4 regions of the Shewanella sp. 38A_GOM-205m genome follow, and region 4 is predicted to be linked to each of the others. Evidence: predicted binding sites of a transcription regulator. Region 4 holds the regulator's gene; each other region holds the start of a gene.
The links. The regulator sigma-54, encoded in region 4, starts transcription at its own class of promoters, with help from an activator protein. The targets are predictions, from matches to a motif close to GTTGGCACGNNNNTNGNNT.
Positions count from the first base shown of each region.

Region 1 (7,956 bases), on a different contig from region 4:
GATATGCCGTTGCTGACCACGGCCAGAGTACCGTTGGAGTTGGTTTTCCGAAACCTGTTCAGCAACGCCATCAAACACCACGACAAGGGTGAGGGGGTACTCAGCGTCAGCAGCGAGCGCCAGGGCGACTATTATTGTTTTTGTGTCACGGATGACGGCCCTGGGATAGCCGCCAAGTTTCATCATAAAATTTTCGCAATATTTCAAACGCTTAAGCCAAGAGATGAAGTTGAAGGCAGTGGCCTTGGCCTCTCTTTGGTGAAAAAGTCGGTGGAAAACATGGGCGGCAAGATCTGGGTGAAATCGGAAGGGCGTGGTTGCAGCTTTTACTTCACCTGGCCGGCCCACTTCAAGGAGGAGTCATGAGTCAAACAGCCAGATACAAGGAAGTGACTATTCTGTTGGTGGACGACGACGATGTCGACTACATGGCGGTGCAGCGGGCGATGCAGCAGCTCAGGCTGCTCAACCCCTTGGCCAGAGCCAGAGATGGCCTGGAGGCTTTGGAGATGTTGGGCGACGGTCGCGTGCGCTGCCCTTATCTGATTTTGCTGGACCTCAATATGCCGCGGATGAATGGCCTGGAATTTCTCAGCCATATCCGCAATGACCCTGTGCTGTCTCTCTCCGTGGTCTTTGTGTTGACCACCTCAAGCGCCGATGAAGACAAGGTTGAGGCTTATAAGCATCATGTGGCCGGCTATATGGTCAAACATGAAATAAGCGATGGTTTTTATAATATTTTCAATATGCTGGAAAGCTATTGGCGTATTGTTGAGTTGCCGGAAGCCTGAGGGATGGAAAGCATGAATCTGCTGTTGATCGATGATGATGAGATAGACAGAGCTGCTATCATCCGCGCCCTGGATCAATCGTCACTGGCGTTCAAGGTGATGGAAGCCAACTGTGCCCAGAGTGGCTTGGAGTTCGCCTGCCAGCAGCGTTTCGACGGCATATTGCTCGACTATATGTTGCCCGATGCCAATGGCCTGGAAGTATTGAGCCGCCTCAATGAATCGGCCGGAGAGCAAACCGCAGTAGTGATGATCTCCCGTTATGAAGACGACAAGCTGGCGCAGCGTTGCATCGAGTTGGGGGCGCAGGATTTTTTGCTCAAGGATGAAGTGAATACCAGCCGCTTGACCCGTGCTATCCGCAATGCCAAGCAAAGGGCTTCCATGGCGTTGGCATTGCGCCAAAGCCACGAGAAACTCAAAGAGCTGGCCGAACATGATTCCCTGACCAAGCTGGTCAATCGTTACGGTTTTGAGCTCTGTCTGAACCGTACCTTGAGTCAGGTCAAGCGTCATCAGGACATGCTGGCGGTGATCCTCTTGGATCTGGATGATTTCAAGGGTATCAACGACACCTTAGGGCACCAGGTGGGGGATATCTTACTGGTGGAAGTGGCCAACCGTCTCAGTGCGGCGCTCAGGGAAGGGGATCTCATTGCCCGTCTCGGCGGCGATGAATTTGTAGTGCTGGTGACCGAGTCGGAGAATCGTTACTTCCCGATGGCTGTGGCCAACAGGCTGCAAAGGGCCTTTGAAGAGCCTTTCCCTCTGGGGGAACATGATGTGCTTATCGGCGCCAGTATTGGCATTGCAGTGTACAGCGATTCTGTCTGTGACAGCTCTGAGCTGCTCAAGTGTGCCGACATTGCCATGTATCGCGCCAAGAAGGTGGGCCGCAACCAGATCCAGTTCTATTCCGAAGAGTTGGCCAGAGAAGTCAGGTTTCGCAACCGCATCGAGATGGGCCTGAGAACCGCGCTGGAGCGGGATGAATTCAGGGTCTTTTATCAGGGGAAATTCGATGCAATTTCCGGTGAGCTGTTGGGCATGGAGGCCTTGCTGCGCTGGCAACATCCGGAAGATGGCCTGCTGGCGCCGGACAGTTTCCTGCCGATAGCCGAAGAGATAGGCCTGGTAGATGAGATAGGCGAGTGGGTGTTGGCACAGGCCTGCGCGCAAACCGTCAAGTGGTTGGCCATGCTGGCTCCGGTAGGCAAGCAGTTATCTGTGGCGGTTAACCTGTCACCGTCGCAGATCATTCGTGAAACCCTGTATCAGACCATAGTCAGGGTATTGCAGCAAACCGGGCTACCGGCTTCGCTGCTGGAGTTGGAGCTCACCGAAAATGCCTTGATAGAGGAACCGCTGGAACTGGCCAAGGTACTGGAGCGGATAGCTGCACTGGGAGTTGTTTTCTCTCTGGATGATTTTGGCACCGGCTTTTCATCCCTCGAACACATCAAGTACTTTCCCATCAATGTGCTGAAAATCGACAAGAGTTTTGTGGCTTCGGTCGAACAGGATGAACGCGGCAAGCGTCTGTTGTCGGCCTTGATCAACTTTGCCAACGGCTTTAACGTGGTGTCAGTTGCCGAGGGCATAGAAACCGAGGCGCAGGCGCAGTTTTGCCGTGAGCGGGGCTGTAACCTGCTGCAGGGGTATCTCTATTGTCGGCCGATTCAGCCCCAGGATTTTGAAACCCAGCATATTTTACCTTTGCTGGCCGAGGGGGATGTTTGATTTTACTTGCCTATTGGCAAGGGATAGTCAAAGATGCCACTTCTTTTGCTGGGCCATAACTCTTTGGCGGATCACTCAAACATGAAAATCGGTATTCTCTCTCAATTTCCCGAGCTCTATTCTACCCGCAGGCTGGTGGAAGCCTGTGAGGGACGTGGTCATCAGGCCAGGGTGATCAATCCACTCAACTGTTATATGAACATCAACTCGGTGCAGCCCAGTATCCATCTTGAAGGTGAGGAACTCAGCGGTTTTGATGCCATTATCCCGAGGATCCATGCCAGTGTGACTTTCTATGGCTGCGCCCTGGTGCGCCAGTTCGAGATGATGGGGGTGTACGCCGCCAATGACTCTATCTCCATAGCCCGCTCAAGGGATAAGCTGCGGGCACTGCAGCTACTCTCCCGTAAAGGGGTGGGTATGCCGGTCACAGGTTTTGCCAGCAAGCCGGATGATATTCCTGATCTCATCGCCATGGTGGGTGGTGCGCCGCTGGTGATAAAGCTTTTGGAAGGCACCCAGGGGATAGGCGTGGTGCTGGCCGAAACCAAAAAGGCCGCCGAGAGCGTTATTGAAGCCTTTCTGGGGCTTAAGGCTAATATTCTGGTGCAGGAATATATCAAAGAAGCCAACGGCAGTGATATCCGCTGCTTTGTGGTGGGCGACAAGGTGGTTGCAGCCATGAAACGTCAGGGCCCTGAGGGGGATTTTCGATCCAATCTGCATTTGGGCGGCAGCGCCGAGAAAATCAAGATTACCCCTCAGGAGCGCAAGACCGCCATTGATGCGGTCAAGGCGATGGGGCTGGCCGTTGCCGGGGTGGATATTCTTCGCTCCGAGCGTGGCGCCTTGGTGCTTGAAGTCAATTCAGCTCCGGGTATTGAAGGTATAGAGTTGACCACAGGTATCAAGGTGGCCGAGCCGATAGTGGAGCATATCGAAAAAATGGTTGCCGCCCGAAAACGCAATCGTCCTGTCATCGCCTGATTGCGCCTCGGGCTTTCCCATCCTTAGAATTCGAACTCATAGACATAGCTGAGCACTATCTTGGCATCGTCGTCCGGCAGATCCGTATCGGCCACCATAAAGGAGACTGAGCCTATGCCGGTTTCCTTGCTGATGGCCAAGTGGTAGTCGGCGTAGTCGGAAACCCCGAACCAACTCTGCACCACATCACCGTCTGAATAACCATAGTGTGCCGTCAGCGTCACGGTTTCCGTGATGGGATAGCTGAACCCGGCGTGGATATAGCTCAAATCCTTGTTATCCAGTGGCGCAGCGGCCACGTCATCACCGGCGTTAACCACCTTGGCATAACCCAACTCAAACCACTTCCAGCTGAGAGTCAGCGCCAGCTCACCAAAGTCGATATCGCCTTCGGCATCCGGGTAGCCATAGTAGAGATAGCTGATGTCATAGCCAAAGTCTTCGCCTATGCTGCCGGAGTAACCACCGTAAAAATCGAGCTCGTAACTGGTATCGTCACCAAAGTCGACATTGGAGGCCCAGGTTCCCAGGTAAAAACCCGAGTCGTGGCTATAGTCTATACCGCCTTGAACGGCGACAGAGTCATCCGTCTGGGTGGTGCCGCGCCACAGATAGTTGGAGGCGGCACCTATATTCCCCGATACAGCGGCCTGGGCTTCGCCGGCCACCAACAACAGACCTGCAATAACTGACAGTGAAAACTTGGTGTGTTTCATTCTCATCCCCTTGATGGTTTGGGTTCTGGAGCCGGGCAAGCTTGACCGGTGCAGATACTCGTTATTGTCTGTGCGGAATGAGCGAATCCTGTGCCAAGTTTAAATAGGCATTAAATACATGTGGTTAGCTTTTGAGTGTGAGATAGGTTAAGGAAATGTTGCATTTCGCTGGGGCGGGCTGCACTTTTTTTGTGCAATGGAGTGTTGGGAACCTCAGGCAATAAAAAACGCCTCAAGATGAGGCGCTTTCATCCGTGAAAAGCGGCTTAGTTGACACTGTCACGCAGTGCCTTGCCGGCCTTGAACTTGGGAATAGTGGCGGCAGGGATTTGGATCTCTTTACCGGTTTGCGGGTTACGACCAGTGCGGGCTGCACGGGTTGAAGTTTCGAAAGAGCCAAAGCCTACGATGGAGATTTTAGTTCCTTCTTTCATGGCATCGGTCACTGCTACTTCGAACGACTTGAGTGCGCGGGCAGCTTCTGCCTTGGACAGGTTGGCGTGTTCTGCCATTTTAGCGATCAGTTCAGTTTTGTTCATCTGGAGCGTCTCTTCTTTCCGTCGATAAGTTATTATTGCCCATCTAACATGCCATAAGGTTTTTGGCTTGAAAAGGCCTTTCAGCGGGCTTCTTGGGCTTTATCCGCTATTTTTTAACCAAAAAGACACAAAATTGTGAGCCGGTCGCCGATTTCCTTAAATTCAGTGCGATCTAGTCAGACTTTTCCTGCTGCAAAAAGCGCTTGGTCCTGCCGGAAAAAGCCACCCAATACTGGAATAACAGCAAGGCCAGCAACACAGCAGCCAGCGGCAGCAAGGGGATATTTCGCCCAGCCAGCTCCAGTTTGACATCCTGCGGCGTAATCTGCAGTGCAACCAAAGCCGTAGTGGCAAATGCCATGAGTCCCAGAGTCTGAATAAAGAGATAGATACGCAATGCCCACAATGACCAGGATGTGCGCATTACTATGCCTACCAATACAGGGATGACTCCTAAGGTAAACAGATCCACAGCGCCGGTGCTGATGGTGCGCCACAGTGCTACCACAGCCAGTACCAGGTAGAGGATACAAAGCAGTACCAATGGTATTGGTCTTGAAATGGACATAAATGACTCCTGTGAGAAATTGGCCTAAGTCTATGGAAAGCCCTGGGGGGAGTCCAGCCGGATTTTAATCGCTTTTTGCGGTAAAATAACCGCCGACATTTTTGGCAGGATAACACTCAATGACAGAAGAGCAGTTTTGGGAGCTGGTCAGCCGCGACTATCCCGAACAGGACCAACAGCAACTCCAGGCGCGTTTGACCGAAAAACTGCAAGGTCTTAGCGATGATGAGCTGGCAGAGTTTGATAAACACTTTGCCCGGCAGCTCAGGCTGAGTTACAGCTGGGATCTCTGGGGAGCTGCTTACATCATCGCCGGAGTCGATTCAGATTATGGCTTTGCCGAGTTTCGCAACTTCCTGGTGACTCTGGGTAAGGAGCGTTATCAGGCGGCCTGCAATGCAGCGGATTCGCTGGGGGAACTGGAAGTTTGGCCGCAGCTGAATGGCTATGCTTATCCTTTTGTTGAGGAGATAGATCTGCTGGCCGGCCAGCTATACGAGACCCGTACCGGGAAAGAGTTGCCTTTTGTGCCTTCGGGGCTGAGTCAGCCCAAGGGTAAGCGTTTCAACGATCAACCCAAGGCACTGCGCAAGCTTTACCCCAAGCTCAACGCCCGTTTCCCTTTCTAAGCAGGCTTAGTCGTTGCGCATCTGTTCACACTGAAAGCCCTGACGGCGGGAGTCGAAGCGGCAGTAGCTGCCACACTCCCAAGGAACCCCCTCTGCGGCCTGGGACTTCTCGATGGCAAACGCCTTACAGCTGGCATAGTCGCCAAAATCGTCCTCTTTGATATAACGCCCCGAATCGAAGCCATGGGTATAAATGAAGGCGCTCCAGGTTTCTGGACCCTTGGGTTTGGCATCCTGATTGATGGCGACGAGAACAATTCCCAGGGCGGTAAATAGTCCCAAGGTAATCAGCAAAGACGGCGAAAATTTCACTGGCGCTCCTGTTGTGACTGGTTTTTTTAGCTCTGCTATTAGATTACTTCCTTGGGCCTGACTCAAGCAGCCTTGTGTTAAAGCTTGTTGGGGTTGCTACAAATTGATACTCAGGTTAACGCATTTTTGTGGGTGTCTATGAAAAATAACAAAATAAAATAATCACTTATAACAGGATGATGTTCGCATATTAGTTTTGCGTTAAGCCCGGATTCAGGTTAAATTTTATACTCTGAGTTCGAACCAAATGCATACTGACATTCGCTCCCAAAGGAGGCTGATATGAAAATCAGATATCTGTTACTTGCAGCAGCCCTGACCTCTGGCTCGGCGCTGGCGGCCGACAAGGTCGATGAAAACCCGGTTACCGAGTCGGGTAAGGTAAAAATTGAGTGGCAGTCACCCAAGGATTTTCGGGACATCAAGTCTGCCAGCGAGCTGCAATCCCGTTACGAAAAACGTCTGTTCGAGACCTTGACCAAAGCCTTGGATAAAGACGTTTCCTCATCTCTAAAAGACAACCAAAAGCTGGAACTGACAGTCACAGACGTGGATTTGGCCGGCGATGTGCGGCCTACCTTTGGCGCTACCGCCAACGATATACGTGTAGTCAAGAACGTTTATCCGCCCAAGATAAGCTTCAGTTATCGCTTGTTGGAAGGCGATCAGGTGGTCGTTGCCGGCGATGAAAAGCTGACTGATATGCAGTTTCTCGACCATGTAGACAGAATTAACAGCGACAGCTTCCGTTATGAAGAAAGAATGCTGAAAGACTGGTTCCAGAAAACACTCAAGCCTAAACTCTAAGCCGTCCTCGGCATCTCCAGCAAGCACAGCCCTTGGGTGCTGTGCTTGGCCTGTTTTTTTGCCAGTGCACACAAGCGGGACAACTCATGCTCGCTGGCGTCCAGACTCAATGGCGGTGGCAGTATTCCGACGCTGAGGCGCAGTAGCGGTTGAAGGCATTCCTGCCCTTGTCTGTCCTGTGCAAACAAGTGCTGTCGTTGCCAGTGCTCGTCACTGAAAAACTGCCTCTTGCCCTGTTCAAACTCTGCCAATATTTGCTGACAAACCCCGAGCAGTTGCGGCTCTGTGCCTATCATTACGAAATCATCTCCACCCACGTGGCCGATAAATTGCGCCTTGCCGTATTGTCTGAGCAGGCCGGCGACAGCCCTTATCACTTCATCACCGCGACTGAAGCCATAGATGTCGTTATAGGGTTTGAAATGGCATAGATCAAAATAGGCCAGATAGAAACGCTGTCGCAGTTTGCGCAACCGTTGCAGCTCTTCCTGAATGGGCACATTCCCGGGCAATTCAGTCAATGGGTTGGCGTGGCGCGCCGTCTGTATTCTGTGTTCAGTGATGCGTTGCAGCAGCTCGCGGGTATGGCCCAGACCGATGAAGTCGCCCTGACGCAGAATAATGAATTCCTGCGCTATTTCGGTACCAGGCTTGGCGGTGAGTTTTTGACTCACCCGCGACAGCGGCGTGGCCGCATCGACCATAAGCACATCTTTGTCCATGAGCTCTGTGACCGCCTGGTGCTCATGAAGGGCGCGGCCATAGGGTCGGGAAAACAGCTCCATCAGTCGATGGCGATAGACCAGCCCCAAGGGATGCTTCTGCTTCAGCACCACTATGCACTGAAGCTCCGGCTGGGAGAGA
Region 1 is NZ_JADP01000004.1:145,935-153,890, forward strand. Features, by position in the region: gene N512_RS0105175 (CHASE domain-containing sensor histidine kinase) at 1-366, shown strand, start outside; gene N512_RS0105180 (response regulator) at 363-794, shown strand; gene N512_RS0105185 (putative bifunctional diguanylate cyclase/phosphodiesterase) at 807-2,534, shown strand; gene rimK (30S ribosomal protein S6--L-glutamate ligase) at 2,616-3,521, shown strand; gene N512_RS0105195 (TorF family putative porin) at 3,545-4,237, opposite strand; gene N512_RS0105200 (HU family DNA-binding protein) at 4,504-4,776, opposite strand; gene N512_RS0105205 (hypothetical protein) at 4,949-5,344, opposite strand; gene N512_RS0105210 (DUF4240 domain-containing protein) at 5,464-5,973, shown strand; gene N512_RS0105215 (hypothetical protein) at 5,980-6,285, opposite strand; gene N512_RS0105220 (DUF3016 domain-containing protein) at 6,568-7,092, shown strand; gene N512_RS0105225 (bifunctional diguanylate cyclase/phosphodiesterase) at 7,089-7,956, opposite strand, start outside.
Region 1: N512_RS0105195 (TorF family putative porin) is a predicted target of sigma-54. The motif match lies at 4,317-4,335, and genes of this name have one in related genera.

Region 2 (7,956 bases), on a different contig from region 4:
AGGCTCCCCTATTGTCACTGCATTTTTGTCGAGCACGCAAACTCCCGCACTGAATGGCATTACACCTTACATTGGGCAGCAAGCTGCCCCAACATTTGCTGGCAATCGCTGAAACTAATGGCATCGCGCATCCCCTGCCGCAAAAAGGCGTTCATGGCGGGTTGCAGGCGTATGGCGTTGTCGATACGCGGATCCGAGCCTTGGGAATAGGCACCAATGGAGATCAGATCCCGGTTTTGTTGATAGAGCGAATAAACCTGCTTGACGCGCCGCATCGCTTCCAGGTGCGCCTCGCTGATCACCATAGGTGCCACCCGACTGATGGAAGCTTCAATGTCTATCGCCGGATAATGCCCTGAGTCGGCCAAGGCCCGTGACAACACTATGTGACCGTCCAAAATGGCCCGCGAGGCATCGGCAATGGGATCTTGCTGATCGTCCCCTTCGGTAAGCACAGTATAGAAGGCAGTGATCGAGCCCTGCCCTTCACCGCCATTACCGGCGCGCTCCACCAAACGGGGCAACTTGGCAAATACTGAAGGCGGATACCCTTTGGTTGCCGGCGGCTCACCGACCGCCAGGGCGATTTCCCGCTGCGCCTGGGCGTAACGGGTCAGGCTATCCATCAACAGCAGGACGTCATAGCCGAGATCGCGAAAATACTCGGCTATCCGAGTCGAGGTTTCGCAGGCACGAAGGCGCATCAAAGGGGAGGTATCGGCCGGGGCGGCTATGACCACAGAGCGGGCCCGCCCCTCTGCGCCCAGGATCTCTTCGATAAACTCTTTCACCTCCCTGCCACGCTCCCCCACCAGGCCAACCACAATAATGTCGGCCGTGGTGCCGCGGGTCATCATGCCAAGGAGCACACTCTTACCCACGCCGGAGCCGGCAAAGAGCCCCATACGTTGGCCCTTGCCCACGGTAAGCATGGCGTTGATGGCTCTGACGCCTACATCGAGCGGTTCGGTAATCGCCCGTCTGGCCAAGGGATTGATTGCCGGGCTATGGCGCGAGGCTTGTTCGTCTGTGTGCAGGGCGCCCATACCATCGAGTGGCTGGCCATTACCGTCCAGCACCCGACCAAGAAGACTCAAACCGACGCTGAGCCCGGTTTGTTCACCGAGCGGCATCACTTTGGCTCCGGGCAGCACGCCCCTGAGTTCTTCCACCGGCATCAGATACAATAGCTCATCGTCAAAACCTATCACCTCGGCAATAAGCTTACCCGCCATGGTATCTATGGCACAGAGACTGCCGACCGGCGCCCGGCAACCACTGGCTTCCAGCGTCAGGCCAACTACCCGCACCAACTGGCCGCTGGCAACAGCTTGAAACGGCGCCTGCTTTTCTGCCAAGTGTTTGAGTTCACTCAGCAGTTGGCTTCGGCGCTGCTGCATCATGAGTGTCTCCTTCGCTGGGCTGTTCGCCCTCTTGGCTTGCGTTCTCGGCCTTGTCGCTCACTGCGGCTTCATCTGCAAGCGTTTGCTCCTGCTCGCTGTCCTGTGGCGGCGGGCTTGGCCTATCGTCTATTGCGGCCTGCTGCTGGGCGGCCTTTTTCGCCAACATGGATTGTTCGGCTTCAAGATTGGCAAACACCCCTTCCAAACGGGTTTCCAGGCGCATATCCACTTGCGAGCGTTGGCTGTCCACCACACAATCGCCACGATTGAGGCCGGGATCGGCTTCCAGTGTCCAGCGGTTACGTGTCAGTTGCTCTTCACCGTAGAGCTCGCTGACCAAAGCCATATCTTCAGGGTGCAAACGCAGATTCACTTTCTGCTCTTTGAGTGGCAGGGCATCTATCCCTTGCCTGAGCGCCGCCAGTATATGTTCCGGGTGGGTCTTCAGCTCATGGGCTATGAGGTTGCGCGCCAAAGTGCCGACCAAGGTCAGTAACGATTCTTCTATCTGGGTATCCAGCAGCGCCAGCGGCGCCTCGAACTGAGCTAGCAAGGCATCGAAACGCTCTATCATGGCGGCGGCCTGTTGCAAGCCTTCTTCCCGGCCTTGCTCAAGCCCCTGGGCAAAACCTTCACTGTGGCCCTGCTCCAAGCCCTGAAGACGGCCTTCCTCCAGGCCTTTGGCCAGCCCTTGTTCCTTGCCTTCGGCAAAACCTTCCTGCTCGGCTTGCTCGCGGATAGATTCGATTTCAGCCAAAGTCGGTGGTGATACAGCCTCTTCGGCGGTCTTGGGCTCTATACGTCCAGGCTTATAGCCAAACAGATTACTCGGCTTAAGCGGCATGGCGTCACCCACATCGGGCAACTGCCAATTAACAAACTCGTCCGCTTCATCCGGCGGCAAAATGTTGTGGGACACCTTTTTGTCTGTCATTCAAACTCGCCTGTCAGAGGAATTCTTCACTGCCGCCGCCACCGAGCATAATCTCTCCGGCATCGGACAAGCGACGGGCGATGGACAATATCTCTTTCTGGGCCACTTCCACTTCGCTGATACGAATTGGCCCCATGGCCTCGAGATCGTCACGCAGCAATTCGGCGGCACGTTTGGACATATTGCCGAGGATCTTTTCCTTCAATGGCTCGTCGGCGCCCTTGAGCGCCTTCATCAGTACATCCTGCTGCACTTCCCGCAGCAGCGTCTGAATGCCACGGTCGTCGACATCTATAAGGTTTTCGAACACGAACATCAAGTCCTGGATCTGCTGCGCCATCTCTTCGTCGGACTCGCGCAGGGTTTCCATCAGTTGGCTCTCCACCCCGGTATCCAGGTAGTTCATAATGTTGGCAGCAGCCTTCAAGCCACCCATCTTGGCGGCCTGGGCGCCACCCTGACCGGCAAACTGTTTCTCCATGATGTCGTTAAGCTCCTGCAGTGCTGCAGGTTGCACCTCTTCGAGGTTGGCGATACGCATCATCAAATCGAGACGGGTGTTTTCAGGGAACTGGGCAAAGATTTCCGCCGCCTGATCCGGTTCAAGATAGGACAAAACAATGGTTTGGATCTGCGGGTGTTCGTTTTGGATAATAGTCGCCACCTGTCTGGCGTCCATCCACTTGAGCGAGTCGAGGCCTTTGGCGCCACTGCCCATGACAATCTGCTCGATAAGGTTACCGGCCTTGTCTTCACCCAACGCGGTAGTCAGTGCCTTACGCACAAACTCTTCGCTGTTAAAGCCTATGGAGGAGTATTTCTGGATATCATCCAGAAACAGCTTGTGAACCGCAACCACCTTCTCCTGGCCGAACTCCTGCATGGCCGCCATGGCCATACCCACCTTTTGAACCTGTTTGGGTTCCAAGTGTTTGAGAATAGAGGCCGCATCGGCTTCACTGAGACTCAGCAACAAAATGGCGGTCTTCTCAATCCCGTTGAGATTCTTGACGTCGAAGCCGCTCTCGGCTGGTTTATCCGCTTTTTTTTCAGGCATCTTCTTGCAACCAGTTCTTCACCACTTGGGTGGACAGTTCAGGTTCATTGGCCACCAGAGCACGTATGGCCTTAATCATATCATCATCTTTGTGCAGATCCGGTATCAGAATCGAACCGTCATCGGCATAGCTGTATTCACTTTCAGGGCGGTTGAGCATGCCCAGGGTGTCGGCAGCGTACTGATCTTCAATATCTGCCAGCTCGTGCCCCAGCGCAGGTTCATCCGGCATATTCTGGCCATCGGGGTAGATGAGGCGCTTGAGCATGGGACGCACCACGAACAGGATAAGCACCAAAATCACCAAGGCACCTATGCCGAGTTTCATCGCCCGCCAGAACCAGGGCTGCTCCCACAGAGGTGGCTCAGGCAGGTCTTCAACCAGCTGATCCATAAAGGGCACAGTCACCACTTCTATCATGTCGCCCCTTTGGCTGTTGAAGCCAACGGCGCCTTCCAGCAAGCGACGGATATTGGCCATCTCTTCACCTGTGCGAGGCACTCTGGCAACCTGCCCATTTTCACCGGCAGCACCTGCCTTGTAGTCGACCGCCACAGAGACACTGACCCGGCGTACCACACCTATCTGCTGACGGGTATGGCTGATGGTGGTATCCAGCTCAAAGTTACGGGTCGCTTCCCTATGGCTGTTGCCTGAAGTAACACTGCTGTTTTCTGCGGCATCGGCAGCGTTTTCAGGAATATTGGACTCCATCGGCGGCTGATTGGAAAGGGCTCCGGGGATACCGCCACTGCTGCCACCAACGCTGTTGTTTTCCACTGTCATTTCACTGCGAAGTGATGGCAGATCCGGGTTGAAACGTTTGGCAGTTTGCTCGACTGCGGTGAAGTCCATGCTGACATCCACCTGGGATGTGAAGTTTTCCGGACCGAGGATCGGCATTAGAATCGAGTCAATCTTGGTGCGGTATTCGTTTTCTTTTTGCTGCACCAGCTCAAGCTCGCGTCTGGCGCGGGCAGAGACCCCATCCTGACTGCCTGAGTTCAGCAAGCGGCCGTTGGAGTCTGTCACTGTAACCCGGCTGGGTTCCATGCCATGAACCGCAGAGGCAACGATATCGACTATCGCATCAACCTCTTCCTGCCCCAAACCGCCCCTACGGGTATTGACCACCACAGTGGCACTGGGTTTGGCGCGATTGCGGGCGAACACATTTTCCTTCGGCAGCGCCAGGATCACCTTGGCACGGCTGACACTATTGAGCTCTTCAATCGCCCGCGCCAAGTTCATCTCCTGACTCTGTTTCAGCCTGGCCTGTTCCATCCGCTGACTGACACCAAAGCCGGAATCCTGGCTCAGATAATCCTTGGCCTCGGCGCTGGAATCTATGCCGGCGCGGCTCAGCATCATCTTCACGTCCTGATACTTGTCTTCAGGCACAGTGATCACATCGACTTCAATCTTGTACGGTACCCGGTTCTTATCCAGCACATCGAGTACCTGCACCATCTCCTGGGTATCCATCTTGCCCAGTGGCCGATATTCTGGCTCCTGGGCCCAGATCATCACAAATACCGCCAGAGCCAGACAGATAGCCAATGCCAGGATCATGGTGATCTGCCGCAGCATATCCACTCCCCCGAGGGAGCCCAATACACCCGACTTGTTTTCCTGTTGGACCCCTTCCAGCGTTGTTCCACCGGCGGAAACATTGGATCCTGCTACTAATTCTGTGCTCACGGTGCGTTCCTGTTATCCGGGATCTGTGATGCAAGCAAGCCTTAAACAGGCATGCTCATAATCTCTTTGTAGGCTTCGACCAGCTTGTTGCGCACCTGCACTGTGGCCTCGAATGCGACGCTGGCTTTCTCGCGGGCAATGACAGTGTCAGACAGAGACACTGTGGTATCGCCCATCTCCAGCCGGGTGGCCAGATTGGATGATGTGCTTTGCAACTCACTGACATTGCCTACGGCCTGGGCCAGTAATTGGCCGAAGTCAGTTCCTGTGGTATTGCCCACCTGGCGTACAGGCGAAGACTGAAATCCCGTTGGGGCAATTTCACCTTTAAGTGATTGCATTTCTTGCAATAAAGAATTGGCACCTATTTGCATCTTCTCACTCCTGTCGTCAGCGAATTGACGAAAAATCTGGGTTACCAGACTCTATGCAATTAGTTTGCCAAAAATGGAATAGTCAAAGTTAAGCTAGGTAAACGCCCTGAATTCCCCCAGGGCCTGAGGAAAAACAATGGAATTGGAAAGCGGCCGTCAGGCCGCTTTGGAGATGACTCAGGCGGGCACCTCTATGCCCATCTCGCGCATGCGCGCCATCTTGTATCTGAGAGTGCGGGCACTGATCCCCAATTTCTCGGCCACCAGTTTGCGACTGCCCTGACACTGGGCCAGAGTCTCGAGAATAATCACATGCTCCTGAGCCTTGAGCTCATCACCGAGCGCCTCCGGTGTTTCCGGGGCCGTGGTCTCTCCCAAAGCAACATCCTGCAAATCGATAATAATATCGCCCGCTTCTATCTGCCCTTGACTCAAGATCAACGCCCGCTGGATCACGTTATCCAGCTCACGGACATTCCCCGGCCAGCGGTAGGCCAACAAACGCCGCACTGCAGCATCACTGAGCGCTGGAACCGGGTTAATCGCCGCATTTTCAGCGTGACGCGCCAACAGATGTTTGGCCAACGGGATGATATCCGCCGGTCTTTGGTTCAGTGCCGGCCAGGCAAGCGGAAACACATTGATCCTGTAATAAAGGTCTTCGCGAAACTCGCCCTTGGCCACCATCTCTTTCAGATCCCGGTTGGAGGTTGCCAGCACCCGGACATCGAGCTTGATGGTCTTGCGCCCCCCCAAACGTTCAACCTCGCGCTCCTGCAGCACCCGCAGCAGCTTGGCCTGCAATGCCAGCTCCATCTCGGAAATTTCATCGAGCAACAGAGTGCCGCCATGAGCCTGTTCAAACTTACCGGGGCAAGCCTGATAAGCCCCGGTAAAGGCGCCTTTCTCGTAGCCAAACAAGGTGGCTTCCAGCATATTTTCCGGGATGGCGGCGCAATTAATCGCCACAAAAGGCCCGTCAGGCCTTTGGCTGTGCTGATGAATGTAGCGAGCCAGCACTTCTTTACCCGAACCGCTGGGGCCACTTATCATCACAGAGGCTTCTGAGGCGGCCACCCGTTGCGCCAGTGCCAGCAAGGCCAGGCTCTTTTCATCGGCCACCACTGGGCCGCCGCTAACCACCTTGGGGCGTAAATAGCGACTCACCTGATTGAGCAATACCTGAGGGGCAAACGGCTTGGCGAGATAATCCACGGCCCCCAGCTTGATTGCGCTGACGGCATTGTCGATGGTGGCATAGGCTGTCATCAACAGGATCGGCAGCTGCGGATGTTGCTGACGCAGATAATCCAGCAGCCCCATACCGCCGATACCTTCCATCTGCACATCGCTTATCACCATATCAAAACGATTACCTTTCAAAGCGGTTATCGCTTCTTCGGCGCTGGCGACATCGACGCACTCATAACTGGCGAGCAGCAAGGTATCGAGCAGTGCTTCCCGAAGCGCGGCATCGTCTTCCACCAACAGAATTTTTGCTTCGCTCATGCCGTGCCTCCTTGAGAGTCTGTCGTTAACGGGAATGTCAGCGTGACGGTGCAACCTGCACCCAGCTTACAGCTGAGGTCCAATTTGCCGCCGTGGCTGCGCACCACTGACTGCACCACCGCCAGCCCAAGTCCTGTGCCCTGACGCTTGGTGGTAAAGAAAGGCTCCAGCACCTGCTTTTGCATCTTGCTGTCCAGGCCCTTGCCGTTATCTATCACATCAAGGCGCAGTGTCTGATCGCAGCTCAGGCGCAAGATGACTCTTGTGGCACCGGCTTCCAGGCTATTGATCACCAGATTATTGATGGCAGAACTCAAGCCATGAAGATTGACCTGCATCTCGCTATCACCTTCAATTTGCAGGCTCAATTCAACGTTTTGCCTGGCAGCGATGGGCTCACAGTTGGCCATGACTTTTTCCAGCACCGTCGAGAACGGCACTCTGTCGCAGGCTTCCTCTTGCTTACCTTTGGCAATCAACAACATATCATTGACCTGCTGCTCCAGCTCGGAAAGCCTTTCGAGCAATTTGCCCTGAAAACGCTCTCTGGAGCCGGCATCCAGCCTTGGACTGCCCAAGTTGGCGGCATAGAGTAAAGCGGCAGACAGAGGGGTGCGTATTTGATGCGCCAGAGTGGCGACCATTTTCCCGAGCGCAGACAAGCGTTCAAGGTGGGAAAGGTTTTGCTGCAACAGTCGGGTTTCGGTGAGATCGGTCAGCATAATCAGCTGCCCCTGCTCCGGGGTCAGAGGCGTAATCGCCAGCTTCACCCGACGGCCATTACGCAGGGAGACTTCATGACCATCGTCTTTTTGCGGCGCAAAGGCGCGATTGATGATAGTCAGCCAGCGCTGACCAACCAGAGGAACACCCAACAAAGATTCGGCAACCGGGTTGGCTTCACTGACCAAGCCGTCACCGTTTAGGATAACGACGCCCGAAGGCATGGCCTGCAGAATATGCTCCATACGATTGGA
Region 2 is NZ_JADP01000001.1:263,331-271,286, reverse strand. Features, by position in the region: gene fliI (flagellar protein export ATPase FliI) at 60-1,400, opposite strand; gene fliH (flagellar assembly protein FliH) at 1,369-2,337, opposite strand; gene fliG (flagellar motor switch protein FliG) at 2,351-3,394, opposite strand; gene fliF (flagellar basal-body MS-ring/collar protein FliF) at 3,387-5,096, opposite strand; gene fliE (flagellar hook-basal body complex protein FliE) at 5,138-5,470, opposite strand; gene N512_RS0101190 (sigma-54-dependent transcriptional regulator) at 5,648-6,979, opposite strand; gene N512_RS0101185 (sensor histidine kinase) at 6,976-7,956, opposite strand, start outside.
Region 2: fliE (flagellar hook-basal body complex protein FliE) is a predicted target of sigma-54. The motif match lies at 5,524-5,542, and genes of this name have one in related genera.

Region 3 (7,956 bases), on a different contig from region 4:
GATGCTGGGCGAAATCAGCTTCAAGGATGGCAAGGTGCAACAGTCGAACTTTCACGACTATCAACTGCTGCGGTTGCCGCAATGCCCTGAGATAGAAACACAAATCATCGCCTCGACCGAGGTACCCGGCGGTGTGGGCGAACCCGGAGTGCCCCCGGTAGCACCGGCACTGACCAACGCCATAGTGGCCGCCGGCGGCAAGCGCTACCGGGATCTGCCACTGAAGCAGTATCTGCAGCTTTGATTGGTCGATAAAGTGTCGGGGCCATGCCCCGGCACTATTCCCTGGCCAACTGCTGTAGCATCCACTGCATCACAGGGCCAATGCCCTTGTCCCTGCGTCTGACCACGCCTATCTCGACCCACTGATTGTCTGTGATATTGGCGCCGGACAGCCTCACCAGATCCTTGGCGTACCACTCGGCCGTCGCCACATGCTCGGGAACCAGAGCCCAACCAACATTTTTGATCACCAGCGCCGTGATGTAGTAATAACTGTCGATATGCCAGTGATTGCTGGACACGGGGCGCGACTGGCTGTCGCCGATGCGGGAGCGGATCACCAGTTGTCGGTGCTGATTGAGCTGGTCGAGCGAAGGCTCGGCAATATTCGCCAGCGGGTGCTCACGACCGACAATAAGCGACTGCTGAAAGTGAGCTATCGAGTTGAACTCCAAGGAATCCAAAAGCTCATCTGTCTGGCGGAACAAGATACCCAGGTCGGCTTTTTTCTCATCGACCCAGCGGGCAATATCATCCTGGGAGCTGTTGATCAGGGTGAGTTTCAAACCCGGGAACTGCTCGGCCACCCGCACGAAGAAACTCTCGAAGCGCTCTATGGGCAGGGCCTCGTCCATGGCAACCGTCAGGGTGGCCTCCTCGCCCGAACTGACCGTCAGGGCTCTGGCGTCCAGGCGCTGGCACTGCCTCAACACCACCTTGGCCTCCTGATAGATCTGCTCGCCGGCGGCTGTCAGCCTGGGCAACCTGGCGCTGCGGTCAAACAACTCCAGCCCCAGGTCTATCTCCAGATTGGCCACGGCTGTGCTCACCCGAGATTGCGCCTTGCCAAGCTCTCTGGCGGCGGCCGAAAACGAGCCCTTTTCCACCGCAATCACAAAGGCGCTCAGTTGATCCAGGGTCCAATTCATTCCATCCACCAAAGTATCCGAATAACGGATACAAGCTATCTTTCACCAATCCGAAAAACAAGCATAATCTGCGACCCTGTTTTCCTGCATTCGGTTAAAGGTAGTGCAATTATGAATACCGGAATCTCTCAGCAAACACTGAGTCACAACCAGCTGCGACGCACCTTTTGGCGCTATACCATCCCAGCCATCGCTGCCATGCTGGTCAGTGGCCTGTACCAGATAAGCGCAGGTATTTTTGTCGGCCACTATGTCGGCTTTCAAGGATTGGCCGCCATCAACATGGCCTGGCCGATAGTGTTTATTCTCTCCGGCCTCGGGCTTATGGTGGGTATGGGTGGCGGCAGCCATATCTCCATCGCCCGCGGAGCCGGGCAGCAAACGCAAGCCAATCGAGCCCTGTTGGCCAGTATCTGGCTGATTGTTCTATTGGCCCTGGTGGCATTTATGGCGCTGCAATGCTTGAGTGAGCCGCTAATGCAGCTGCAGGGGGCCACTGAAGCGACTCTGCAGCTGGGGCAGGGATATATTGCCGTGTTTCAGTGGGGCGCGGCGATCACCATAGCCTCGACGGCGCTGCCTATGTTGATCCGCAACGATGACAGCCCCAGAGTTGCCACCGCCCTGTTGGTGATGGGGGCGCTTGGAAATATCCTGTTGGATTATCTGTTTGTTGCCGTACTTGGGCTTGGGTTAAACGGCGCGGCTTATGGCACCATCATTGCCCAAACAGCTGTGTGTCTGGGGGCCGGCTATTACCTGTGTTCGAGCCATTCAGGCTTTAAGCCAAGGCTCAAAGATGCGCTACCCAGAGCCGGGGAGTTCGCCCGGATTGTCCAACTGGGGGCTTCGGCACTACTGATGTACCTTTACACCAGCTTTATGGTGGCGGCCCATAACCATCAGTTTATGCAGTATGGCACCACCTTGAGCGTCAGTGCCTTTGCCATAGTCGGCTATCTGATGACACTCTACTATCTGTTGGCTGAGGGTATAGCCGAAGGGGTGCAGCCACCGGTGAGCTACTTCCACGGGGCCCGCCAGCCCGGCAATATTATCGCCATAGTCAAGCTGGGCGCCAAGGTCACCCTGCTGTTTGGCCTGAGTTGGCTGGCGCTGCTCAACCTATTTCCCGAAACCATGATAGGCCTGTTCGCCGACAACAATCCTTTGTTAACCCAGGAGGCCAGAACCGGGATCCGTATCCATCTGGCGGCTATCTGGTTGGAGGGGCTGATAGTGCTGGCAGCCATGTATTTTATGGCGATAGGCAAAGGCGGGATGGCTTTGGCAATCTCCCTGACCAATATGCTGATCCAGTTACCGTTTCTCTATCTATTGCCGCTGTTTTTGGGAGAAACCGGTGTCTGGCTGGCTATGCCGCTGTCCAACCTGCTGCTGGCACTGTTGGTGTTGCCTAGGTTCTGGCGCCATCTGCATGCAAGGTCGCACCTGGCAGATGGAACCCGACAAGCACCGGACGGCGCTTTGGCTAAACATCCCGCAGTCTAATGAGATGCTGGGCAAATTGAACGCAATAAAAAACCCGGTCATGCCGGGTTTTTTATTGTTCGCCTATGGCTTAGCCACGGCTGGCGCGCTTGCGGTCATTTTCAGTCAGATGACGCTTACGCACACGGATGCTCTTGGGCGTGACTTCAACCAGTTCATCATCATCGATGAATTCCAGCGCCTGCTCCAGGGTCATCTGGATGTGCGGAGTCAGTACCTGAGCTTCGTCGGTACCAGAGGCACGCATGTTGGTCAGTTGCTTGCCCTTGAGGCAGTTTACTGTCAGGTCGTTGGAGCGGCTGTGGATACCCACTACCTGGCCTTCGTAAACTTCGGCGGCGTGGCCAATCATCAGACGACCGCGATCCTGCAGACCAAACAGCGCGAAGGTCAAAGCCTTACCTGTGGCGTTGGAGATCAATACCCCGTTGCTACGCTGGCCGATATCGCCACCCTTGTAAGGACCATAGTGGTCGAAGGTGTGATACAGCAGACCTGTACCTGAAGTCGCTGTCATAAACTCGGTCTGGAAACCGATCAAGCCACGGCTTGGGATCATGAAGTCGATACGTACACGGCCCTTGCCGTCAGGCTGCATGTCGCGCATGTCGGCCTTACGGGTACCCAGCTTCTCGATGACGCCGCCCTGATGTTCTTCTTCCACGTCCACAGTCAGCTGCTCGTATGGCTCACACTTCTCGCCGTCGATCTCTTTGATGATCACTTCAGGACGGGAAACCGCCAGCTCATAACCTTCACGACGCATGTTTTCGATCAGGATAGACAGGTGCAGTTCACCACGGCCGGATACGCGGAAACGATCCGGACTCTCGGTTTCTTCCACACGCAGAGCCACGTTGTGTACCAGCTCCTGTTGCAAACGCTCAAGGATGTTACGTGAAGTCACGTACTTACCTTCTTTACCCGCGAAAGGAGAGGTGTTGACCTGGAAGGTCATAGTCATGGTTGGTTCATCAACAGAAAGAGGTGGCAATGCTTCGGCATGACCAACAGCACAGATGGTGTCGGAAATCTTCAGCTCGCCCAGACCTGTGATAGCAACGATATCACCGGCATTGGCACTGTCCACTTCGTGGCGTTCCAGGCCCATGTAGCCCAGCACCTGACCGATTTTACCGTTACGGCTCTTGCCATCGGCACCGACAATAGTGACCTGTTGGTTGGTCTTGACGCTACCACGCTTGATACGACCCACACCGATAACCCCTACATAGCTGTTGTAGTCCAGCTGAGAGATCTGCATCTGGAATGCGCCTTCGGCGTCGGCATCCGGTGGAGATACTTTTTCAACGATAGTTTGGAACAGTGGGGTCATATCTTCACTGTTGTCCTGAGGATCCAGGCTGGCAAAACCGTTCAGTGCAGAGGCATAAACCACTGGGAAGTCCAGCTGCTCGTCGGTGGCACCCAGGTTGTCAAACAGGTCAAATACCTGATCGATAACCCAATCAGGACGGGCGCCCGGACGGTCAATCTTGTTGATCACCACAATAGGCTTAAGACCCTGGGCAAATGCCTTCTTGGTCACGAAGCGGGTCTGTGGCATTGGGCCGTCCTGCGCATCAACCAGCAGCAGTACAGAGTCAACCATAGACAGAACCCGTTCTACTTCGCCACCGAAGTCGGCGTGTCCTGGGGTATCTACAATGTTAATCCGATAGTCGTTCCACTTAATGGCGGTGTTTTTCGCCAGAATAGTGATCCCACGTTCTTTCTCCAGATCGTTGGAGTCCATCACCCGCTCGGTGGCTTCTCCGCGGGTTGCCAGGGTTCCTGACTGTGCCAACAGCTTGTCTACCAGGGTAGTCTTACCGTGGTCAACGTGCGCTATGATGGCGATGTTACGTAAATTCTCTAACACAGTTTTGCCTCTTACGATCTCTGTTCTGTGGGATGCAGCAATATAAATTGAATGGTACAACCGCTTTATGACTGCTTGGCGATTGCCTTCCAGGCCTTATAAAACCTGGGCTGCCATCGTGTCGGGGAGCACAATTTCCCCGGATGGTTGCTTTAAAAAGCGTGCCATTCTACTCTAGCGAGGGGCTATCGCACAGGATTATTTTTTAGACACCTATGAATATCCGGCTTATTCAGCGCACGCACCATTATGGTGAACGCACCTTTTTGGAACACTCAATGCACCATGATAGTGCAAACCCGCTTGCCTCGCCAGCCCTCGATTTTACCACTCCCTTTATTTTCAACACCTTAGCATCTTGGCATGAGTCTGGCTTAATAGAGACCAACAAGGCGCCAGACGCTACATACTAAGAGTTGACAAAGGGCACCCCCTTTACCCTACCGGAGGCTTGATAATGTCAGTCGAATCAGTTTTACAACAGCTGCAAGAGTTGGAAGTTAAGTTTGTTGATTTACGCTTTACCGATACCAAAGGTAAGGAACAGCATGTATCTATCCCGACTCATCAGGTAGATGCTGATTTCTTTGAAGACGGCAAAATGTTCGATGGTTCATCTATCGCCGGTTGGAAAGGGATCAACGAATCTGACATGGTGCTGATGCCAGATCCAAGCAGCTTTGTACTGGATCCTTTCACCGAAGAAACCACAGCGCTGATCCGCTGCGACATCCTCGAGCCCGGCACCATGCAGGGTTACGACCGTGACCCTCGCTCTATCGCCAAAAAAGCCGAAGAGTACATGCGTTCTACCGGCATCGCCGACACTGTGCTGATCGGTCCTGAGCCAGAGTTCTTCCTGTTTGATGACGTACGTTTCGGTACCGACATGAGCGGCACCTTCGTCAAAATCGATGCCAAAGAAGCAGCCTGGAACTCAGGTACCAGCTATGAAGATGGCAACACAGGTCACCGTCCATTCGTTAAGGGCGGCTACTTCCCGGTTGCACCTGTGGATTCTTCACAGGATTTGCGTAGTGCCATGTGTCTGGTGCTGGAAGAGATGGGCCAGGTTGTGGAAGCTCACCACCACGAAGTTGCTACCGCGGGTCAGAACGAGATCGCTACTCGCTTCAACACTCTGACCAACAAGGCCGATGAAATCCAAGTACTCAAGTACGTGATTCACAACATGGCTCATGCCTACGGCAAGACAGCCACCTTTATGCCCAAGCCGATAGTCGGCGACAACGGCAGCGGCATGCACGTACACCAGTCACTGGCCAAAGACGGCACCAACCTATTTGCCGGTGACAAGTACGGCGGCCTGTCTGAAACTGCCCTGTACTATATAGGTGGTATCATCAAGCACGCCCGTGCCCTGAACGCCTTCACCAACCCAAGCACCAACTCCTACAAGCGTTTGGTGCCACACTTTGAAGCCCCTGTGATGCTGGCTTATTCTGCCCGTAACCGCTCGGCTTCTATCCGTATCCCTGTGGTACCAAGTCCTAAGGCGCGCCGTATTGAGACCCGCTTCCCGGATCCTATGGCCAACCCTTATCTGGCCTTCGCAGCACTGCTGATGGCCGGTCTGGACGGTATCCAGAACAAGATCCACCCTGGTGATGCCATGGACAAGGATCTGTACGATCTGCCGGCCGAAGAAGCAGCGGAAATCCCGACTGTGGCCGAATCTCTGGAAGTCGCCCTGGCGGCTCTGGATGCAGACCGTGAGTTCCTGACCCGCGGCGGTGTGTTCAGCGATGACTTTATCGACTCTTACCTCAAGCTGAAACAAGCCGAGGCCGAGCGCGTCAGCCGCACCACTCACCCAGTCGAATTTGAGCTGTACTACAGCCTCTAATTGCCCTGCAATCAACCGATGAGTCAAGCCATCGGATAACAAGAAAAGCGCCCCGGGAGCAATCCCGGGGCGCTACTATTTTAAGGCCATAAAACTCAAATCACTCAGGGAGCGCTGACAAGCTCAGGAGCACTCTGGGCCTTGGCCCCTGTGAGTATCACCGCCAACTTGAGTTCACCTTCTGTCTGGTTCAACTCCTCAAGCCCTTCTGGAGTAAAGCGATATTGGCCTTCTGTCTCCAGCGCTTCCATGGTGCCAGCACAGGTGTCGACGGTTTCGCTGCATTCGAAACGCACCCCCTTATGCCAAGGCATGGAGAAGGCCGATACCTGCTCAGCGGGCATTTTGAGGTACATCACCAGATAGTTGCTGCCGGCATCCTTGACGGGTTTGCCCTCCGCCGTAGTCAGGCTAAAGGTCAGTGCCTGGCTTTGAGGATCCACGGCGCTCAGTGCCACCTTGAGGCTTTCGGCTTCCTTAATGGACACAGACTGCTCAGGTTCAGGATCCGGCGGAAGCACAGGGTCATCATCGTCATCCCACCAGTCACAACCTCCCAGGCACAACAGCAAAGACGCTACTATCAAACTCTTATGTTTCATAACAGCCTCCTAGTGACAATCGCTGCAGACCGCACCTTCGTGAACCCCGGTCAAACCGGCGCCGACATCATGGGCGCTGTGGCAGCTCTGACATTCCATCTGTGAATTGACATCGGCACCTATGTAAGTGTCCGGTTCACGTTTGGTGCTGCTGTGACAACCACTACACTCAGCATTGCCCGCTGCCACAATTTCAGCGTCCAGGGCATTGTCCAGCGACTTATTGAGGAAGTCAGTAGTGACATAAGCAATCTCGGCCGTCAGCTGAGCGCAGCGTTCCAATTTCGCCTGATGACTGGAGCCGTACTTGCTCGCTTTCGACCAGTGGGTCACCGAGGTGTGACAGAGAATGGAATTGGCAACCGACTGGCCTATCTTATCTGCGGTCAGTAGCTCACCGGCGTTGTCTTTACGGGTCGGTGCGCCAATCGCCTTGAGGAAGGCTTCATCATTTCTCGGCATGGCTGTGTGTTCATAGTAGCGGTACACGGAGCGGATCACCGCAGTGCGGTCGACCCCGCCCAGGACGTTGACCGCCATGGCCGCCGCATTCAAGCAACCACACAGGGTTCCCCAACCTGCGATACCGCCACCACCATAGGCCGCCAGGTTGGTAGGGATAGCGGCGAATTTGCAGGCATCCTCATGCCCTTTGGCCGCCAAGGCCTTCACCAGGGCATCGAAAACCCCATACATGCAACCACCACGGCCATAACCTTCATAGGCCAGTTTGGCGACTTCCATAGGGTCCAATTTCACATAGGTCAGCAGCTTGGTGCCCAGATCGCTGCCCCCTTCACTGCCGATCCCTATGCTGGTATCTCCGGGACAAGACTCTGCGGCCAGAGCTGTGGTCGCGATCAGCGAACTCCCTGCAGCCACACCAACCAAACCTACAATCTGGCCCATCGCCTGACGTCGATTCACGTTCATACTCATCAC
Region 3 is NZ_JADP01000007.1:70,420-78,375, reverse strand. Features, by position in the region: gene N512_RS0108505 (xanthine dehydrogenase family protein molybdopterin-binding subunit) at 1-244, shown strand, start outside; gene N512_RS0108500 (LysR family transcriptional regulator) at 279-1,151, opposite strand; gene N512_RS22580 (MATE family efflux transporter) at 1,263-2,663, shown strand; gene typA (translational GTPase TypA) at 2,734-4,545, opposite strand; gene glnA (glutamate--ammonia ligase) at 5,003-6,412, shown strand; gene N512_RS0108480 (hypothetical protein) at 6,517-7,014, opposite strand; gene N512_RS0108475 (C-GCAxxG-C-C family (seleno)protein) at 7,024-7,947, opposite strand.
Region 3: glnA (glutamate--ammonia ligase) is a predicted target of sigma-54. The motif match lies at 4,903-4,921, and genes of this name have one in related genera.

Region 4 (7,956 bases):
TGATGGACGAGAATGACATCAACGGTCTTATTGTCATCAATGGCGCCAATGAGCCGATTGGGGCTCTCAATATGCTGGATATGGTCAAGGCGGGGGTTATCTGATGAGTCATCAAGGTTTCTACGGGCCCATAAGCGAAGATAACTGGCAAAGAGCCGCCAAAATCAAACTGCTTATCTGTGATGTTGACGGTGTCTTCTCCGATGGCCGCATCTATATGAGCAACAGCGGCGAAGAGCTGAAGGCCTTCCATACCCGCGATGGTTATGGGGTGCGCTCGCTGCTGTCCTGCGGCATTCAGGTGGCGGTGATCACCGGCCGCAAGTCCCAGATAGTCGAAAACCGCATGACGGCCCTGGGGGTAGACAAGATTTATCAAGGCATAGACAACAAGCTGGAGCCCTATGAGGCGCTGCTTAAGCACTATGACCTCGAGCCTGAACAAGTGGCCTATATAGGTGACGACATTGTCGACTTGCCGGTGATGAAGCAAGTGGGGCTGGCGGTTTGCGTAGCCGATGGCCATCCTTGGGTAAGGCAGCACTGCCACATGGTCACTCAGATTGCCGGCGGCCATGGTGCACTCCGGGAGCTGGCGGATCTTATCCTGCTCAGTCAGGACAAATTTGAAAATGCCCACGGAATGAGTATATGAATAGGGTCACCCTGGCCATTATTTTGTTTTTCTCCACTGCACTTATCCTTTACTGGCAGGTGCAGAACAAGCGCAACGCTCAACAGAGTGAGGCGCCTGTAGATGTGGTTCGGCCTGACTTTGTCGCCGATGACCTGCGCTCGGTCAACTTTGATGAGCAGGGCAATGTCGCCAGTAGGGTCGCCGCGGCGCACATGGAACATTATGAAGCCAGTGAAAAGACCTTCTTCAACCAACCGGTTTATCTGGTCTATCCGGACAAGGGCGAGGCACAGTGGCGTCTGTCTGCCAACGAAGGCAGGCTCAATCGCAAGAGTAACCGAGTGGTACTTGAAAATAATGTTATCATCGACGCCATTAGCCCCAATGAACCGATCCAGAGCCTGAAAACCAGTTATGTGGAGCTGGATCTGGACACCATGATCATGACCTCAGATCGCGAGATCCTGATCGAAGGCAAAGACTTTAATATCAAGGGATCCGGCCTGTACGCCGATCTCAATGCTCAGCAAGTGAAGCTGACCAGTCAGGTGAAAGGAACCTATGAAACCAAGTAAGCTTTTTATCGGTGCCCTCTTGTGCATCACAAGCCTGTCGGCAGTGGCCATTGAAGAAGATCTGCTGCAAAAAGTAGAGATCAGCGCCGCTAATCAGTTTGCCGATATCAAAAACAAGCGTGTGGTATACGGCGGGCCTGTCACAGTCACCCAGGGCAGTTTAAAACTGCTGGCCGATGAACTCACGGCTTACACAGAAGACAAGAGTGGCGAGCGGATCCTGGTGGCCAAGGGCTCACCCGCTACCTATACCCAGAAACTGGAAGACGGCCGTCTGGCCAGTGCCAAGGCCAAAGAGATCCACTACAACATAGACAGTCGTATCATGACCCTGCTGGGCCAGGCCAAAGTAGAACAAGACGGCAGCGAAGTGACCGCAGAGAAGATAGTCTACGACATCAACAAGCAGCAGCTGGAAGCGGAAAGCAGCGGCAAAGGCCAAGACAGGGTAACCACTGTTATCCAGCCGGAAAACTATCAGGATCTCAATAAGAAAGAACAGCAGCAGGAGCCGCAATGACCAGCACCCTGACGGCACAGAATCTGGCAAAGAGTTACAAGAAACGCAACGTCGTCAAAGACGTCAGCCTGTCGGTCAATACCGGCCAAATCGTGGGGCTGCTGGGCCCCAACGGGGCAGGCAAGACCACCACCTTCTATATGGTGGTTGGGTTGGTACAGAGTGACAAGGGCCGTATCTTCATTGACGACGACGAGCTGACCTTGGATCCCATGCACCTGCGTGCCCGTAAAGGCATAGGCTACCTGCCACAGGAAGCCAGTATTTTCCGCAAGCTGTCGGTGCATGACAACATCATGGCCGTGCTGCAAACCCGCAAAGAACTCAACAGCGACGAGCGCGAGGAACAACTCGAACAGTTGCTGGAAGAATTCCATATTACCCACATACGTGACAGCCTGGGGATGTCCCTCTCCGGCGGAGAACGCCGCCGAGTGGAAATCGCCCGGGCATTGGCCGCCAATCCACAGTTCATTCTGCTGGATGAGCCGTTCGCCGGTGTGGATCCCATCTCAGTTATCGATATCAAGAAAATCATCGAACAGCTTAAATCCCGCGGTTTGGGGGTGCTGATCACAGACCACAATGTTCGCGAAACACTCGACGTTTGTGAGCGAGCCTACATAGTCAGCCATGGGCAGTTGATCGCCGAGGGCACACCCGCTGAAATCTTGGACAACCAGCAAGTGCGCGCTGTGTACTTAGGCGAACAATTCAGGCTATAGTTAGGATCATGTCATCCGGTGGCAATTCCGGGTATTATAGTTTGTTATTATTGAATTTTTTCCTTGAAAAATAACGAGTAGGGATTAGCGGTATAATGAAAGCGTCACTCCAGCTCAAACTGGGTCAACAGTTGACCATGACACCTCAGTTGCAACAGGCTATTCGCCTGCTGCAACTGTCGTCCCTTGAGCTGCAGCAGGAAATCCAGGAAGCCTTGGAAGCCAACCCTCTGTTGGAAATGGCCGAGGACAACCAGGATGACGCTATCGACGACAACCACAAGGAAAACGACGCCGGCGAGTTGAGCGCCAAGCAGGAAGATGGTTCCACGGTAGAAACCTCAGAGGCATTGAACAATGAGTCTATGCCGGATGAATTACCTATGGATACCACCTGGGACGAAGTCTTTACCGCCGCCAGTGCCTCCGGGCCGGCCATGGGCCGTGAAGATGATATGCCCTTCCAGGGGGAAACCAGCGAAGGGCTCTATGAACATCTGGAATGGCAGAAGAACCTGACCCCGTTTTCCGATACCGACGACGCCATTGCCACCGCCATTATTGATGCCATCGACGAGCAGGGTTATCTGACCCAGAGCACAGAGGAGATCCTCGAAGCCATGGGCAACCCTGAGATTGAGCTCGATGAAGTCGAGGCAGTACTCAAGCGGATCCAGCACTTCGATCCTGTCGGCATCGCCTCCAGAGATCTGCGCGAATGCCTGCTGATCCAGTTGCAACAGTTCAACGCCGACACCCCGCATCTGGCCGACGCCCGCTTGTTGATTGACGAACATCTGGATCTCATTGCCGCCCGCGACTTCCGCACCCTGATGCGCAAGACCAAGCTCAAGGAAGATCAGCTGCGTGAAGCCATCAACCTTATCCAGAGTCTCAATCCCCGCCCCGGCTTGCTGGTGCAGCCGATGGACGAGGAATATGTGATCCCTGATGTCAGCGTCTGGAAGAAAAACGGCCGCTGGGTAGTAGAACTCAACCCGGACTGTATGCCCAAACTCGGGATCAATCAGCAGTATGCTGCCATGGCTCGTAGCGCCCGCAGTCAATCAGACAGCCAGTTTATTCGTGGTCATCTTCAGGAAGCCAAATGGTTTATCAAGAGCCTGGAGAGCCGCAACGAAACCCTGCTCAAGGTGGCCAACTGTATAGTGCAGCTCCAGCAGGGATTTTTTGAATATGGTGAAGAGGCCATGAAACCCATGGTACTCAACGATATTGCCGAGGCGGTCGAGATGCATGAATCGACCATCTCCAGGGTCACCACGCAAAAGTATATGCATACCCCCAGGGGAATATTTGAATTGAAGTACTTCTTCTCCAGCCATGTCGGCACCGAAGATGGCGGAGAATGCTCTTCCACGGCGATCAGGGCTTTTATCAAGAAGCTCGTGGCAGCGGAAAACCAGAAGAAGCCTTTGAGCGACAGCAAGATGGCGCAACTTCTGGCAGAACAGGGAATCAACGTTGCAAGACGCACCATAGCCAAGTATCGCGAGGCTATGATGATACCACCGTCGAACCAGCGTAAGAGTTTATAAATCCACAGTTGGAAATTGGAGGAATCTTTCTATGCAAATCAACCTGACAGGACATCATATCGAGATCACCGACTCACTGCGTGACTACGTGGAAAGTAAGTTTTCTAAACTTGAACGCCATTTCGAACAGATCAATAATGTGCATGTTGTGCTCAATGTACAAAAACTGCAACAGATAGCCGAAGCCAAGATCCACCTCACAGGCGGCGAAGTCTATGCAACTTCTGAACATGCCGACATGTATGCCGCCATCGACGTTCTGATTGATAAATTGGATCGTCAGGTCATTAAACACAAAGAAAAGCTGACAAAACACTAACGATGGAACTGAGTACCATCCTGCGGCCGGAGTGCACTACCTGTGCCACTCCGGGCAGTAAGAAAAAGGTACTGGAGCTGATTAGCGATCTCGCTAGCGCCCAGTACCCCACCCTTTCCTCTCAAGCGATTTTTGAAAGCCTTTTGGCCCGCGAAAAGATGGGGAGCACAGGTATAGGTAATGGTATTGCGATTCCGCATGGCAGACTACCGGACATTACAGAGCCGATTGCCGTGCTGGTAAAATGCGAAGAGCCTATCGCCTTCGATGCCATAGACAACCAGCCGGTGGACATACTGTTCGCTCTCCTGGTGCCCGCAGATCAATGTCAGCAACACCTGAGTACCCTATCCGCCATGGCTGAAAAGCTCAGCGATAAGGCGATACTCAAGCAGTTGCGTAAATCCAGCGACGAAACAGAACTCTATCAGGTGATCACAGGATGAAACTCGCCATAGTCTCAGGCCGCTCCGGTTCCGGAAAATCCGTTGCCCTCAGGGTACTCGAAGACCTGGGTTACTACTGTGTGGATAATCTCCCCCTGCCCATGATTGGCAGCCTGTTGGAAAACCTCCGAGGCAGCAATGATCTGGTCGCCATCAGCATAGATGTGCGCAATATGCCGGATCAGGAAAAGGTGCTGGAACAACAGTTGGCGGCCTTGCCGGAAAACACCCAACTGACCAGCTTCTTCCTCAACGCCTCCGATAAAGTGCTGCTGAAGCGCTACAGCGAAACCCGCAGACTGCACCCCCTGTCCAAGAGCAAAGTCTCACTGCAGGACGCCATCAAGCTCGAAGGCAAGCTGCTGGAACCCATGTCGAAACTGGTGGATCACTACATAGACACCTCGGCGCTGAACATCTATGAACTCAGTGACACAGTGCGGGAAATTCTGCTTGGCAGTGTCGATAAAGAACTGGTGATCAACTTCGAGTCGTTCGGCTTTAAGCATGGTATGCCTCAGGAAGCCGACTTCATGTTTGATGTGCGCTTTCTGCCCAACCCCCACTGGGAGCCGGCGCTCAGGCCACTGACCGGGCTGGATGAACCTGTGCAGGAGTTTCTCAGCCGCCAGCCACTGGTGAACAAGTTTATCTGGCAGATAGAAAATCTGTTGGAAACCTGGCTGCCGCACCTGGAACGCAACAACCGCAGTTACCTCACCATAGCCATAGGCTGCACCGGCGGCCAGCATAGATCTGTCTATGTCGCTGAGCAGCTCGCCAAGCGTTTTGGCAACAGCAAACACAAGGTACAGGCCCGTCACCGGGAGCTGAATAATGGCAAAGGTTGAGCGGGAAGTCACCATAGTCAATAAGCTGGGCCTGCATGCCCGCGCCGCCACTAAGCTGGCGGTGCTGGCCAGCGAGTTCGAAGCCGATATCACCCTGATCCAAGGCGAGAAAAAAGCCTCGGCCGCCAGTGTGCTTGGGCTCTTGATGCTGGAAACCGGTCAAGGCAAGAGTATTCGCCTCATCGCCGAAGGCCCGGATGCCGAACCCGCGATGGACGCTATCTGCGCCCTGATCAACGCCCGTTTCGACGAAGCCAGCTAAAGCCTTAGCGCTGCACTCTTTGTTTCTATAACACCCCTGTCTTGAGGTAACATATCCTCGCTTTGCATCACAGGGGGAACTGCATGCCAATAGAAGCGCTCGACCAAGAGCTGACAGAACAACGTCTTACTCAACTAAACCAAGCTCTTAGCAGTGGTATGTTCGTGCATGTGCGCGACATGCTGCAGCGAATGACAGCTTCGGATATCGCCTTTATTCTCGAATCTTCACCGCCACGTACCCGTCAGGTACTCTGGCAACTTGTGGATCAGGAACAGAGCGGTGAGATCCTCGAAGAGCTGGGTGAGGATATGAAAGACCAGCTGATCAGCCTGATGAGTCCTGAGCGCTTGGCACGAGCGACCGCGGGTATGGATACCGATGATCTGGCCTATGTGCTGCGAAGCCTGCCGGATACCCTCTACAAACAGGTACTGCACTCCATGAGTGCCCAAGACAGGGCCAGGGTCGAACAGGCGCTCTCCTATCCGGAAGACAGTGCCGGCAGTCTGATGAACACAGATACAGTGACCCTGAGACCGGACGTCAACGTCGATGTGGTGCTGCGTTATCTGCGTCAAAGAGGCGAGTTGCCCGAAGCCACTGATACCCTCTATGTGGTAGATAGACGCGATGTTTTGCTCGGTGGCGTCAAGCTCTCCAGCCTGCTGACCTGTAACCCCACCGCCGGGATCCGCAGCATAATGGATCCCGAGCTTGAGAGTATTCCCGTCACCATGCCGGACAATGAAGTGGCCCAGCTGTTTGAACGCCATGACTGGGTTTCGGCGCCAGTGGTCGACAGTGAAGGCCATCTGCTTGGTCGAATCACCATTGATGATGTGGTGGATGTTATCCGAGAAGACGCCGAACACTCCATGATGGGGATGGCGGGGATGGACGATGATGAAGACACCTTCGGCCCCGTGTTCAAGAGCGCCTTTCGCCGCTCTTTATGGTTGACCTTCAACCTGTTTGCCGCCCTGCTGGCCGCCTCGGTCAGCAATATGTTTGAAGGCACGCTGGAAAAATTTGCCACCATAGCAATTCTGATGACCATAGTGCCCAGCATGGGCGGCGTTGCCGGCAACCAGACACTGGCGCTGGTGATCCGCGGTATCGCCCTCGGCCACATAGGCCAGAGCAACTCCCGCTGGCTTATCGGCAAGGAATTAGCCATCGGCTTTCTCAATGGCCTGTTGTGGTCGGCGCTGGTATTCACTGCCGTGTGGATCTGGAAAGGCGATCTGGCACTCGGCGCCCTTATTGGCGGCGCCATGTTGATCAATATGACGGTAGCCGGTCTCGCCGGGGCCAGTATTCCGCTGATCCTGAAAAAGCTCAATGTAGACCCTGCGCTGGCCGGCGGCATGGTGCTGACGACTGTGACGGATGTAATAGGCCTGTTCGCCTTCCTGGGATTGGCGACTCTCGTTTTAATGAGCTGAGGCTCAGGTTCTAATGGGCTGAAGGCTTGGTGTTGATAGCCTGAAGCTCTGGCCTTGACGCATTGCAGAAATAGCAGAGGGCGACCAGGTTCGTCCTCTGACTGTGGAAGATAGCGGGTCAGTCTTTAAGCCAGTGCACCTTGGGTTCATCCTGTTCACAGAAGACAGAGACACACTCATTGCGGCTCACCAGTAGATATTCCTGCAACTTGAGATTGGCGCTGGCCATAAAGCCGCTGCGTTCGGCCTCCTGGCGATACCAGCCACCGTTGGAGATACGGAACAACCAGCCATTGGAGAGGCTGCACTCGGTCCAGAACTCCATCAGATCGCCTTCATCCAGCATCCGAAAGCCAACCACAGAGTCAAAGTGCACCAATGCCCGGCAGCCCTCAACACTCAGTTCAATATCCAAGCCCTGACTGTCATAACAAAGGCGGATAAATCTCACCTCGTCGCCGAGATAATCTGTCGCTATCGGTAAGCCTTTGGTTTCGAGCATGCTCCCCCCCTGACAAGGACATAATGCCCTACTTTAGAAGGATAATAATTGCCCGTGCAAGCTGATTTGGCCAAAAAAACGTGAAATACCTATAAAGAGAGTGCGAGTCAGT
Region 4 is NZ_JADP01000003.1:246,878-254,833, forward strand. Features, by position in the region: gene N512_RS0104225 (KpsF/GutQ family sugar-phosphate isomerase) at 1-104, shown strand, start outside; gene kdsC (3-deoxy-manno-octulosonate-8-phosphatase KdsC) at 104-655, shown strand; gene lptC (LPS export ABC transporter periplasmic protein LptC) at 652-1,212, shown strand; gene lptA (lipopolysaccharide transport periplasmic protein LptA) at 1,199-1,732, shown strand; gene lptB (LPS export ABC transporter ATP-binding protein) at 1,729-2,457, shown strand; gene N512_RS0104250 (RNA polymerase factor sigma-54) at 2,553-4,016, shown strand; gene hpf (ribosome hibernation promoting factor) at 4,048-4,335, shown strand; gene ptsN (PTS IIA-like nitrogen regulatory protein PtsN) at 4,338-4,781, shown strand; gene rapZ (RNase adapter RapZ) at 4,778-5,632, shown strand; gene N512_RS0104270 (HPr family phosphocarrier protein) at 5,619-5,894, shown strand; gene mgtE (magnesium transporter) at 5,978-7,342, shown strand; gene N512_RS0104280 (hypothetical protein) at 7,461-7,844, opposite strand.